One region of the Chryseobacterium wanjuense genome, then DNA from elsewhere that is predicted to be linked to it. Evidence: riboswitches for the same ligand, from Rfam matches in the RefSeq annotation. Region 1 holds a riboswitch; each other region holds the start of a gene.

Region 1 (3,164 bases):
AATTTTCAAAAACTTTACGAAGAAGAACATCGTAAACTGCAGTTTGGAAACAAAATTGAAACGTTCATCGACAGCTATACCAAAGGAAAATCGAGGAAAGATGTGGTGAAGGATTTTGTGAAGCTTTTGGAACAGGAAAAATTCAGGAAAATAGGAGCTGACAAAGATGAAAGTAAACGGCTTCAGGTGGTGAAAAGAAAAATCACCCAACAACTGAAGAAGGAAGATGTCATTGAAAAAATCGCCGAAACCAACGAAAAACTGGAAGAAAAGCGTAAAACAGACCGCGCTCTGTGGATGAAAGTCGGACAACGGGTTCGCATCACCGGAAGCACGAGTGTGGGAACGATCGAAAAGATCTCCAGAAATAAGGTGATTGTGAATTACGGAACGTTCAAGACGACGATTGATGCGGATGAATTGGAGAGAATTTAAATTTATATGGTTAGGCATATAAAATAATCTCTGAAATAGCCCATTTTGTCATTCTGGAAAATGTAAAGCTAACAGGTTTCAAAAACCTGTTAAGTTTGGATAATAAACAGATTAGTTGTCGATGTTAAGATAAAAAAGAGTGTCGTTGTGGCACTCTTTTTATTTAAATTTGAATTATGGTCAAAAGTTTCGAAATGTTTAAAAATTAAAGATTTAAAAGAATTGAAACAGTATTATTAAAAGTATTTAATTTATATATTTGAACTGTCAAAAAAATTTCATGATGATTTCCGTAAGCAAAGCGTTTTATTTATCTGTTTTCTGTCTTTTTTCTTTGGCTTTGATGAAAGGTCAGAATAAAGTTCCTTTCGGCGTTGTAAAAGCTGAGGAAGGATATGCCATGGTGCGTGTTCACAAAGAAGATTACCGAAAAATCATTGATAAGATCCGCATGAAAACAGGTGATGTTTTTGTTTATGTAAAGCCGGCTCCGGGAGAAACCGAATGGATCTGGATCAAATATCCTGAAAAAGACGACACCGAAAAACCTTTCGTAAGATACGACAGCATCACCAAAGAAGGAATGGTGAATAAAAACCGTGTTGTTTTTGTGGATCAGCTGCCGCATTTTACGCCTTCAAAATCTAAAAACGGGAAATCATTGATCTTCACGGACGATACCAATCCGAAAATTCCGGGAAATCAAAGAACAAAAGTCATTATCGATGTTTATCCTTCGTACGCCAAACTCAAAAAACAGGAGAAAGATGCGAACGGAAATATCATTAAAATTGATAAAGTAAAATCCTGGGGAGTCGGAACTGAGCTTCCAGAAGACTTAACCGAAATTAAATCCATCCGGGTACAGCAGCCGGGAAGAGGGTCTGTTTTTGTGAGGGACGCCATCAAAAATATGTTTATGCCCACGATGGATTTTAGCAATATCGGAGTGACGGCCATCGACAACGACCATATTTTCCTTTATATGATCAACGGTTCAGGTGCCAACCGTTATACCACGATCTGGACTATTAAGCAGGGAAAGGTCGAAAGTCAGATCATTTTCAAAAATCCGGAATAATTCGTTTATAATCATTATTTTTACATCGAAAAGTATTGAGCTTTTGGCTTCTTGCCTCTTGCTTAGTTCTTTTTAGAAACTGGTTTTGCTTAACTGCAGATTAAAAGGGAATCGTGTGAAAATCACGAACTGTCGCGCAACTGTAAGTAACTGAAGTCTTTATAAAGAATCCACTGTCTCGTATTACATAAGATGGGAAGGAAATAAAGATGTTACAAGTCAGGAGACCTGCCTTTTCTTTAAACAAAAAACTTTCGCGATTTGAAGTTTATTGATCTGATGGATGCTTCAGGGATTTTTGTCTCTGTTTTTCTGTAGTTTTAATAATATTTCATTTCGCATTAATTAATAATGAAATATGACTACAGAAGAAAGAATTACAGCATCGGAAACCAGAATCTTTAAAGCAGTTTTCCCCAATACAACCAATCATTACGATACGCTTTTCGGAGGTACGGCCATGCAGCTGATGGATGAAGTGGCATTCATTACCGCCACACGTTTTGCCAGAAAAAGAGTGGTGACCGTAAACAGTGATAAAATCGATTTCAAAAAGCCTATTCCCGCAGGAACGATCGTCGAGCTGATCGGGAAAGTAGCCCACGTCGGAACTACCAGTATGAAAGTAAATGTAGAAATCTACACCGAACAGATGTATTCTTACGAAAGGGAAAGAGCAATTGTCGGCGATTTTACTTTTGTGGCGATTGATGAATTCAAGAAACCAATTCAAGTATTATAAATAAAAGGCTCCGGCGGCCTTCGGCCGCCGGAGCTCAGTATTTTCAATGTTTTTTTAAGCGGTTTCGGCGGGCTTTGCCCGCCGAAACTTTTTATTTTTTTAATCGTTTTAATTTACAAGATTACCACTCATTTTGTCATGCTGTAAGCATTTAAACAAAGCAAAATTAGATTGTTGACGGAATAATAAGACGTCAAATTCATAGATTTTCGAAAAAATCTATCAAAAAAATTCCCGATACATTGTTCTTCATTACCTTATGAAAAACACTCAAATTAACGGGAGTGCTTCTTTCTTATTAAAATTTATTTCAACACCTTTTCCGTCTCCAAGTTTTTAACCATCAGCAACTGAAAAGCCTCTCCCAGTTCATCCGAAGCACGACTGATTGCATTTTCCAGCATATTTCTGATCTGCTTTTCCGTAACACCGGCTTCTGTCCAGCTTTTTCCGGAAGTGTGGGAGTTTAAGATAAAAGGCATGATTCTGTCGATGGAGCAGGCAAAAATTGCATCCGGAGTTTTCTCTTCTTCGAATTCCAGCCAAAGATCAAAGAATTCTGAGCGTAAAGGTTCGTCTAAAATTCCGAAAATATTTTGAGCAGAGATTTTTTCCCTTTCAAACTTTCCGACCATTGCCGCTTCGTCGAACAAAAAAGTATCTCCCGCTTCAATTTCAACAAGATCATGAATTGACAGCATTCTGATCACCCTCAACAAATCAATATCTGCTCTGTTTTTTGCGTATGGATAAAGGATTTGGGCTAAAATAATAATCTGCCACGAATGTTCCGCCGTATTTTCCCTTCTGGAATCATCTGCATTGTAATTTCTTCTCTGTACATTTTTTAAGGCATCAACTGCCAGAATAAAATCAATCTCCTTCTGTATCTTCATTATTAATTTT
Region 2 (3,164 bases), on a different contig from region 1:
AACAATCCAACAATTCTCAAACGATAAAAATTTCTGGACTGGACGTCTTTTTATCCAACGAAATCCTTTCATTTTCAGATAAAAACCAGTTTGATATTCCAATAAAAAATCCAAATTCGGCTTATATCAATTTTCATACTTCAGAATATTCTTCCCGAATATTTCATCCACCTTTAGCTTAATTTTTATTTTAAACTAATTTTTTAGTTGAATTTAATATTGAAATAACCTTTGCTATCAATTGCTGAGTGTTAACGCCCTTGCGAACGTATAAATATGAAGTTTTCGAAAAACTTTGCGAACCTTACGTTTAAAATGATTTCAATATTAAATTAGTTTAAAAAAGTCAATCAATTTCATTCAATACTATCATTAATTTCAATTTAAACTAAAATGAAATCTAAAATCATTTTGACAGCATTTCTGTCTATATCATTAATGGCCTGTGCTCAGGAAACTCCTAAAGTAAAGCATAAAAAAAATACATCTTCAAAATCAAATACAAAAAAAATAAAATTTGCCAACGCAGAAGATCCGATCTGCCATATGCCGACGGAACCGGATATGAAAGACACAGCGGTGTATAAAAATAAAACTTACGGTTTTTGCAGTGCTGGTTGTAAAGATGAATTCAAAAAAAATCCTGAAAAATATGTCCAAAAATAAAAAAACCAACAATACAAAGAGTAAAGTGATCATTCCCATTGTGATTATCGCTTTGCTTTTCGTCGGAATCGGTGTCGGAATGGGATATTTTAAAAAGAATTTGTACACCGTCATGAAAGTTCCGGATTTTGAACTGACCGATCAAAACAACAAAAAAATCACCAATAAAGATATGCTCGGAAAAGTCTATCTGGTCGAGTTTTTCTTCAGCAGATGCCCGACGATTTGTCCTGTGATGAATACCAATATGAGGGCGATCGAAGATGAAATCAACAGTCCGGATTTTGGCATTATTTCCATCAGCATTGACCCTAAAAATGACACACCGCAATTATTAAAAGAACATGCTAAAAAAATCGGCGCTAAGTCTCCAAACTGGCATTTTCTGACAGGAAACAGAGATTATATCGGAAAAATTGCAGATCAGTTTAATATCTATGTTGGCGATAAAGAAGATGAAGGCGAAAGTCTCAACCACAGCGGAATGATCGCCCTTGTTGACAAAGACGGAAACATCCGTTGCAGATACAACAAAGACAATATGCCGATTCTGTATTACTCTGGATTGAATTATGAAGATCAGGAAGGAAAATCTCCAAAACTGACCGGAAAATACCATCCTGACAGAGAAATATTAATTGAAGACATCAAAAAATTATTAAAATAAATTAGGTAGGAAGCTGGATGATGGAAGCTTGAAGTTCTTTGCTTTTCGCTTGTAATTTCAAAATCCTGATTTCCAGCTCTCTACCAAAATAATTATCCTTCCATCATTTATTCTTAATTATTTTCTATCTTTGCCGAAATCTGGTGAGCCATAAAAAGCGCTTAAAAGGGAATCCGGTGAAAATCCGGAACAGACCCGCTGCTGTAAGCTCCACAAAAAAAGTTTTTGAAGATTATATCCACTGTTTTTAATGGGAAGGATTTCAAAAACGGAGTAAGTCAGAAGACCTGCCAGAAGATTTAACGTTTGACGCTTTCGTGGAATAAAGCTTAGGACATCAATGATTCTGTGCAGTTTACGGCTGTGCTTTGTCGTTGTATTCTTATATCCATTAGCGTCATCATTATTCTTAATGAGCTAATGGTGACAAAATTTTTTACATCTCAACTTCATAAGGTGGCTATCACAGTTTTTGTGTTGGCTGCTCAGCTTATATTTTCACAATCTAAGGACAGTCTTAAGGAACATACAATCATTCCTGTCAATATTCAGAAGAAAAATTTTAAAGAAATTCTTCCTGCACAGGTGTTGTCGGGTGAAGAGCTGGAACGGCTCAACAGTCAGTCGGTTGCTGATGCGTTGAGGTATTTTTCGGGAGTCCAGATTAAAGATTATGGCGGAATTGGCGGCTTAAAAACAATCAATATCCGAAGTATGGGAAGTCAGCATGTTGGTGTTTTTTATGATGGAATTCAAATCGGGAATGCCCAGAATGGAGTCGTGGACTTGGGAAGATATTCTTTGGATGATCTGGAGGAAATTTCTCTCTACAATGGTCAAAAAAGTGAAATTTTTCAACCTGCAAAAGATTTTGGTTCGTCGGGTTCTATTTATTTACAACCAAAAATTCCAATTTTTAAAGGAAACAGAAAAACAAATCTCGTTGTAAGATTTAAAAATAGTTCCATTGATTTATTTAATCCGTCTTTTCGTTTAGAACAGAAAATTTCGGAAAATATTTCAGCAAGCTTCAGTTCAGAATTTATCCAGAGTGATGGCGTTTACAAATACCGTTACACAAAAAAATACCCCGACGGAGAAATTGCTTACGATACAATTGCCAAAAGAATGGATTCTGATATTCATGCAAAACGTTTTGAAACAAGCCTTAACGGAACAGTCAATAATGGAAGCTGGAATGTCAGAGGATACGGATATTTATCAAATCGTGGAATTCCTGCAGCGATCGTGAACAACCGTTTCGACGGAAGAGGTCAAAGACAGGCCGATGAAAATTATTTCGTACAAGGAACTTTTAAGAAAAAAATATTCCCAAAACTGGAAACTCAATTAAAAGCCAAGTTTGCTTATGATTATACCCATTATGTTGATACGGTCTCGTCCATAAAAATTCAGAATCAATATATACAAAGAGAACTGTATGTGTCTTCCTCCAATTTGTATTCCATCACTCCGAATTGGGATATCAGTGCGAGTGTAGATTTTCAATATAATAATCTGAACGCAGACTTGGTTAATTTTTCTTTTCCGACGCGATACACGACACTGGCTGCTTTTGCAACGACGTATGAATGGAAACGGATTAAATTTTTAGGAAGCGTTTTAGGAACTTTCGTTTCAGAAGATGTCGAAAAAAATTCAAAATCTCCTGACAGAACAGAATGGACGCCCGCAGCTTTTCTTAGCTATAAACCTTTCAATGCTCATGATTTTACGGTAAGAGCTTTCTACAAAAGGATTTTCAGGATGCCGACTTTCAATGATCTGTATTATACGATGATCGGAAATGTGGCTTTAAAACCGGAATTTA
Region 3 (3,164 bases), 110 kb from region 1:
CTACACGAAACATTGAAAAGTAATGCAGATGCAAATACAAGTGTCAAAAGTCTGTTTATTTTCATAATATTTTTTAGTTTAAAAATTAATTGTTGCATAAACACTGTAGTTTCTTTTCGGCATCGGATAATAGGAAACCGTTTGATAGACTGTGTTTGTAATATTATTTACTTTAAATCCTAAAGTATATTTTTTAAGAAGGGTAGCAGAAATGCCAGTATTCAAAACGAAATATGGATCTATCGCATCCGCTCTTTTTTCGTCTGTTGTCGTGTACGTAAGACCGTTGAAAAGCCCCTGAACATACACTCTCAGGAAATTATACTGATAATCGATATTCCCGAACGCTTTATGAATAGGAACATACACCATCTGCATTCCCGTGTCTTTATTGATCGATTTTGAATAGGTATACCCGGCGTTCAGCCTGAAACCGTGTTTTCCAAAGTTTTTATTAAAAGTAACCTGAGATTCCAGACCGTAAATTTCAGCTTTGTAAGTGTTGAATGCAGCCCAGTATCCGTAAGGTGTCGGAAGCCAGTTGATGTAGTTTTTGACATCCATGTAATACGGACTTAAAGTAATTTTAAAATCACCAAAACTGAATTCATGATCCATATCCAAATTGGTTGAAGTTTCCGGAAGCAGGTCAGGATTTCCTCCTTTTTCCCAATAAAGATCATTAAAGGAAGGGATTCTCAAGTTTCTGGAAACGCTCATTCCTATGTTATACCATTTCATGGCATTCCATTTTCCTGAAAAAGAGTATAGAAGGGGAGAGCTGATGTCTTCCACAAAATCTTTTTTCACTCCAGCTTCAAAACGAAGATCCTGAGTCGCAAAATATCTCACCAAACCGGCTACAGATCCCATGTTTCTGCTGATATCTCCTATTCCCGACTGATATCCTTCTCCTTTATTCACCTGAAATTCTCCGATCACATTGACATTGATTTTTGGGGTGATGAAATAATTAAAATCATTTTTAAAAATATAATTCTTTCCTTCCGCACCGCTTTCTTTAGGTTTGTCAATATCTCCGAAATACTGGAAATTATCTTCTGTATAAGCCGCTTTCAGACTGTTGGAAAGCTTGGATTTATGGATGTCCCAAGCCAATAAACTTCTTAAAGTCTGGGCTTTATATTTGGTTTTATTTCCGTTTTCTACAAAAATCGGGTAGTATTGTGAGCCGTCAAAAATTTGGTTTTGCCACGAAATTGTTTGATGGGGAGCAATTTTATAAGAAGCTCCTACATTCACCGAGGTATTGTAATATCTTCCGTTTCTGTTGATGTACTCCTTCTCCCGAACTTCATAATCGTTCTGGCTGATAAAATAATTTCCCGAAACTTTAAAACTGAATTTATCATTGCTAAATGAAGCCTTCGCAAAATTATTATAAGTGTCAAAAGAAGCGACTTCAGAATAGAGTGCAGCTCCAAAATCTTTGTTAAAATCAAGGTTATTATTCAGGTGAATGCTTCCTCCGATGGCCGAGCTTCCGTATTGCACGCTTCCTCCGCCGGCTTTTACCTCGAGCTGATCATATCCGAAAAGCGGAATATTATTCACATCTCCCTGTCCCAGAAAATTAGAATTGATATTAATTCCGTTCCACACAAAAGCAGTATGTCCCGCGCTTGTCCCTCTGAATGAAGGCGAAGAAACAGCTCCACGACCATTTTCTTTAATATAAACCTGGGATTGAAAACGTAAAAGTTCCGAAAGGTTGGTGGTATTTTTCTCGATGTCTTTTGGGGTAATGGTATTGACTTTATGAAAAAGTTTCACCTTATTCATTTGATTATCAAAGATGTAAACGGTATCTATCGTCTTCTCTTGTGCAAAAAGAAAACAACCGTAAGACGAAAAAAGCAGTACTAAAGATCTTTTTATATCCATTCTATTTTACTTTTCCTCCGAAAGCAATGTATTTAGTTATAATTTTGGCAGGTCTCCTGACTTTCGCTTTTCTACACCTTCCCGTTTTCACAGTGGTTTTTCGTAGAAATTTCAGTTGCGATTTACAGTTGCGGGGACAGTTTGGGATTTTCGCCCAATTCCCTTTTCATTCCAAATGATTGGAAACCAAAATTTTTGCAAAGATAAACTTATTCGTCAAAAATGCAAAAACGAGAAAAATATTAACAGAAAAGTTGAAATTCTTCGGTCATTTTGTACTCAGGATAATAAGAAGCTTTTTCCCGCTATCCACTATATCTTTTGGGTTACGGGCTCCTGAACTACGTTCGTAAACTTTCAGTTCATGCTCCGCCCGCAACCCAAAAGGATGCCGTTCCTATCGGGGCTAGGGTTGCAGTTATCCATTTCTTTATGTCATTGCAAGGAGGGAAATCAGCCTGTACTGAGCGAGCCTGTCGAAGTAAAGCAATCTCCAGAAAAATAGGAACTCCACACGAAGTTTGTCATCCTGAAAGGATCTCAACATAGTGTTAGAAAACATCTTAAAAAATTAGTGCTTAGATCCTTTCAGGATGACAAAGTTGATGTTACTGAAATAAAATTGTTTTATTTAAACTAAAAATTCCATCCTACAAAAACGTCGCATCAAAATAAAACGGCAGCAAATCCTTAATAGAATGCACTTTTACCACCTCTTCATTCATACTCGAAAAATAGAGATCGATATTTTCATTTTGCTTTGTTTCATACTCAATTAAGCTTTGTCTGCAGGCTCCACAAGGCGGAATCGGAGGGTTTTTCTCATGAAATTCTTTCGGGCCACCCACTACAAAAATCTTTTTAATTTTTACATTCGGAAAATTGGCGGCAACCCAGAATAATGTTGTTCTTTCTGCACAAAGCCCGGATGGAAAAGCTGCGTTTTCTTGGTTGTTTCCGGAGTAGATTTCTCCGTTTTCAAGCAAAATGGCACATCCTACCAAAAACTGTGAATAGGGAGCGTATGCATTTTCGCGGGCTTGTTTTGCTCTTTCGAACAATTTTCTTTCTATATCGTTCAGTTCACTGCTATTCTTAAAATATTCGTAACTGATTTGAGTTTCTTTTTTCATATATTGTGAATTAAAAAAAGGGGGATAAAATTACTCCTTTTTAATGAGGTGGACAATATTATCTTATTTTTCAAAAATTTAACTTAAAAATATTCTTCAAAAATGTTATACACGCCAGTCAAATTC
Region 4 (3,164 bases), 620 kb from region 1:
TTCAATCGTAATTACGTCGGCATCCATATCGGCGATGTTTTGGATGATGTCATTAAATTCAGAATAACACATGTGCGTATGAATCTGCGTCGCATCTTCCACACCGCTTGCCGAAATTCTAAAGGCTTCAACCGCCCATTTCAGATAATTCTGCCAGTCAGATTTTCTCAACGGAAGACCTTCACGAATCGCAGGTTCATCAATCTGGATGATTCTGATTCCCACTTTTTCCAAATCATTCACCTCATCACGAATCGCTAGTGCAATTTGTTTACAAGTCAATGAACGAGGTTGATCATCCCGCACAAAAGACCATTGAAGAATCGTTACAGGTCCCGTCAACATTCCTTTTACCCATTTTTGAGTTAAAGATTGCGCATATTTCGACCAATACACCGTCATCGGATTCGGTCTGTGAACATCTCCGAAAATCACAGGAGGTTTCACGCAGCGGCTTCCGTAACTTTGAACCCAGCCGTTTTGTGTAAATGCAAATCCAGCCAATTGTTCCCCGAAATATTCCACCATGTCGTTTCGCTCAAATTCTCCGTGAACCAAGACATCGATCCCAATTTCTTCTTGCCAGCGAATCGTTCTTTCGGTTTCCTGTTTCAATAAAGTATCGTATTGTTCGGCATTCAGTTCTCTTTTTTTGAATTTTGCCCGCCAGTTTCTCACCTCTTTAGTCTGCGGAAACGAACCAATCGTGGTCGTCGGAAATAAAGGAAGCTTCAATACTTCCTGCTGCGTTTGTTTTCTTATCGTAAATGGAGAGTTTCTTTGTGCATCTTCCTCAGTTGTTACATCAACACGGTTTTTTACGTCCTGATTGTGAATTAATGTTGAGGTTTTACGGTTTTCAATTGCTTTTTTATTTTCTGCTAAAGCCTGTAACGCGTTATAATCCGGATTTTCTGAAGCTAATTTTTTTAAATCAACAATCTCATATACTTTCTGTTTCGCAAAAGCCATCCATTGCTTGATTTCAGGAGATAAAATGTCTTCATTTTTCTCAGAATCCAGGTCAAAAGGAGCGTGCAGCAATGAACAGGACGGAGCAATGAAAATTCTCTCCGAACCAATTCTTTGAACTGCTTTTTCAATAAAATGTAATGATTTTTGAAAGTCGTTTTTCCAGATATTTCTTCCGTCGACGATTCCTAAAGAAAGGCTCAATGTTTCAGGAATAGTTTTTAAAACTTCATCCAATTGTTCAGGACAACGAACCAGATCAATATGCAAAACATCGATCGGAAGGGAAGTTGCCAGTGAAAGATTGTCTTTTAATCCTTCAAAATAAGTCGTCACAATAAATTTAAGTTTCGGAAACTGCTTTCTGATTTCAGCATAAATAAACTGATACGTTTCTTTCGCTTTTTCATTTAAATCTAAAGCTAAAAACGGCTCATCAAACTGAATATATTCCGCACCATGATTTTCAAGCTCTTTCAAGATTTGAATATAAACCGGCAGCAAATTTTGCGCTAAATCCAGTTTATCAAAACCTTCTTCTTTTTCTTTTCCTAATAATAAATACGTCAGCAAGCCAATAATTACAGGTTTTGCATTGATTCCCGCCTGTTTTGCATTGATGAATTCTTTAATAATTTTATTGGAAAATAATGTAAACTCCTGATTTTTTTGAAATTCAGGAACGATGTAATGGTAATTGGTATCAAACCATTTCGTCATTTCCATCGCAGTGATGTCCAAACCTTCTTTCTGGAAACCTCTTGCCATCGCAAAATAAAGATCGGTCTCAGATTTTTTGAAAGCGATTTCCTGATAACGTTCCGGAATGGCTCCAACCGTCAAAGTCATGTCCAAAACCTGGTCATAATACGAAAAATCGTTGCAGGGGATAAGATCGATTCCTACTTCCTGCTGCAGTTTCCAGTTGTTTTGAGTGATGGTTTTTCCTACTTCCAAAAGGTCGTTTACATCGATTTTGCCCGTCCAATATTGCTCGCAGGCTTTTTTGAGTTCTCTGTTGCTACCAATACGCGGATAGCCAAGAATGTGCGTTTGCATTTTCTTAAAACTTTTAAATTAAACAATGATTTTAAAAGCTCTTCAGATGCTTCGCAATGCAGTTGTAGAAAGAAATTTTGTGGAATAGAGTAGATACAATGAGGACGTAATTTTTCCTTTAATAAAAGGATTGGCTTAAATTTTTTATTTTTTTGACGCAAAATTTAATTAAAAACCCTTCAATATTCAAGAAGGCAAAGAAGAATCAATTCATTGATTTTAAGAAGCGGACGTATAAGAAACATTAGCTTCATCAGCGACAAAGTCGCAATTCTTTGCTCTCTAAAAATAAGAAGCTATAACAAAAAAATCTTTGCGTTTAAAAAATTAAGATTAAAATTTTAAACCAAAATACGTTCAAAAAGTATCATCTGTATGACCAAAAAGCTTCAAACCGCGAAAGCATTGTCAATTCGGAACAGGCAGGTCTCCTGACTTGTAACAGTCTTTGTCATCCTTCCCGTTTGCACAGTGGATATTCTTGGACAAAAACTTTTGGTATGTTACTTACAGTTGCGCGACAGCTCGTGATTCTCACACGATTCCCTATTAATCTACGTTATGTAAAACCTTTTCCGTTTGATGAAGTATGTTAAAGAACTGTTTTCGGGGCAAATGTAGGGAATATTTGTTTGAGTTTTTAAAATTTTGGATTTTAAATTAAATAAATGCCGCTCCTGTTAGCCAATCAAGTTTATTTAAAATGTTATAAATTTCACTAGGACACTTTTTGCAAATAGTAATAAATCTAAAATCTTTTTCTTTGATTAAAGTATCGAAAGTTGTAAGTTTTGTATTGCAAACAGTACAATTTCCATCTTCGCTAATAATATTAATAGATTCTAATTTTTCAATTTCAGTATTTAAATCATTAATTAAAAGAGAAATGCTAATAAAATTTTCTTTAAAATGGATTTCTGAGAACTCCTGTAATATCAAACCTTCAATTTTCATATCCTGAAAAGTGATTTTTCTTTCTTCAAATGTTTCTAAAATATATTTCCTGCAATAATTCCTAATTCTATCTGTGAATGTTCCTGCCTGAAAGATAAATTCAGATTCAGGATGATTTATGTCTATCATTTATAAGAAATTTCATATTTCAACTAAATTCAAATCGGGATTTCTAAAAT

What was found. Region 1 has a riboswitch for cobalamin ahead of BMX24_RS02580 (acyl-CoA thioesterase). Riboswitches for the same ligand answer to the same signal wherever they lie in the genome.
Region 2: another riboswitch for cobalamin. It lies ahead of BMX24_RS13085 (TonB-dependent receptor plug domain-containing protein); the one in region 1 lies ahead of BMX24_RS02580 (acyl-CoA thioesterase).
Region 3: another riboswitch for cobalamin. It lies ahead of BMX24_RS02080 (TonB-dependent receptor plug domain-containing protein); the one in region 1 lies ahead of BMX24_RS02580 (acyl-CoA thioesterase).
Region 4: another riboswitch for cobalamin. It lies ahead of metE (5-methyltetrahydropteroyltriglutamate--homocysteine S-methyltransferase); the one in region 1 lies ahead of BMX24_RS02580 (acyl-CoA thioesterase).

The regions. Positions count from the first base shown of each region.
Region 1 covers NZ_FOIU01000001.1:562,113-565,276, reverse strand. The annotation lists gene BMX24_RS02590 (endonuclease MutS2) at 1-435, shown strand, start outside; gene BMX24_RS02585 (hypothetical protein) at 716-1,516, shown strand; cobalamin riboswitch at 1,580-1,766, shown strand; gene BMX24_RS02580 (acyl-CoA thioesterase) at 1,875-2,258, shown strand; gene BMX24_RS02575 (HD domain-containing protein) at 2,564-3,154, opposite strand; gene BMX24_RS21305 (hypothetical protein) at 3,157-3,164, opposite strand, start outside.
Region 2 covers NZ_FOIU01000002.1:287,315-290,478, reverse strand. The annotation lists gene BMX24_RS13100 (hypothetical protein) at 1-182, shown strand, start outside; gene BMX24_RS13095 (YHS domain-containing protein) at 394-666, shown strand; gene BMX24_RS13090 (SCO family protein) at 653-1,333, shown strand; cobalamin riboswitch at 1,458-1,642, shown strand; gene BMX24_RS13085 (TonB-dependent receptor plug domain-containing protein) at 1,754-3,164, shown strand, end outside.
Region 3 covers NZ_FOIU01000001.1:456,561-459,724, forward strand. The annotation lists gene BMX24_RS02075 (YncE family protein) at 1-65, opposite strand, end outside; gene BMX24_RS02080 (TonB-dependent receptor plug domain-containing protein) at 79-1,905, opposite strand; cobalamin riboswitch at 1,935-2,111, opposite strand; gene BMX24_RS20955 (hypothetical protein) at 2,227-2,454, shown strand; gene BMX24_RS02085 (cytidine deaminase) at 2,556-3,038, opposite strand; gene BMX24_RS02090 (NADH:flavin oxidoreductase/NADH oxidase) at 3,141-3,164, shown strand, end outside.
Region 4 covers NZ_FOIU01000001.1:1,179,562-1,182,725, forward strand. The annotation lists gene metE (5-methyltetrahydropteroyltriglutamate--homocysteine S-methyltransferase) at 1-2,031, opposite strand, end outside; cobalamin riboswitch at 2,436-2,620, opposite strand; gene BMX24_RS05315 (hypothetical protein) at 2,692-3,114, opposite strand.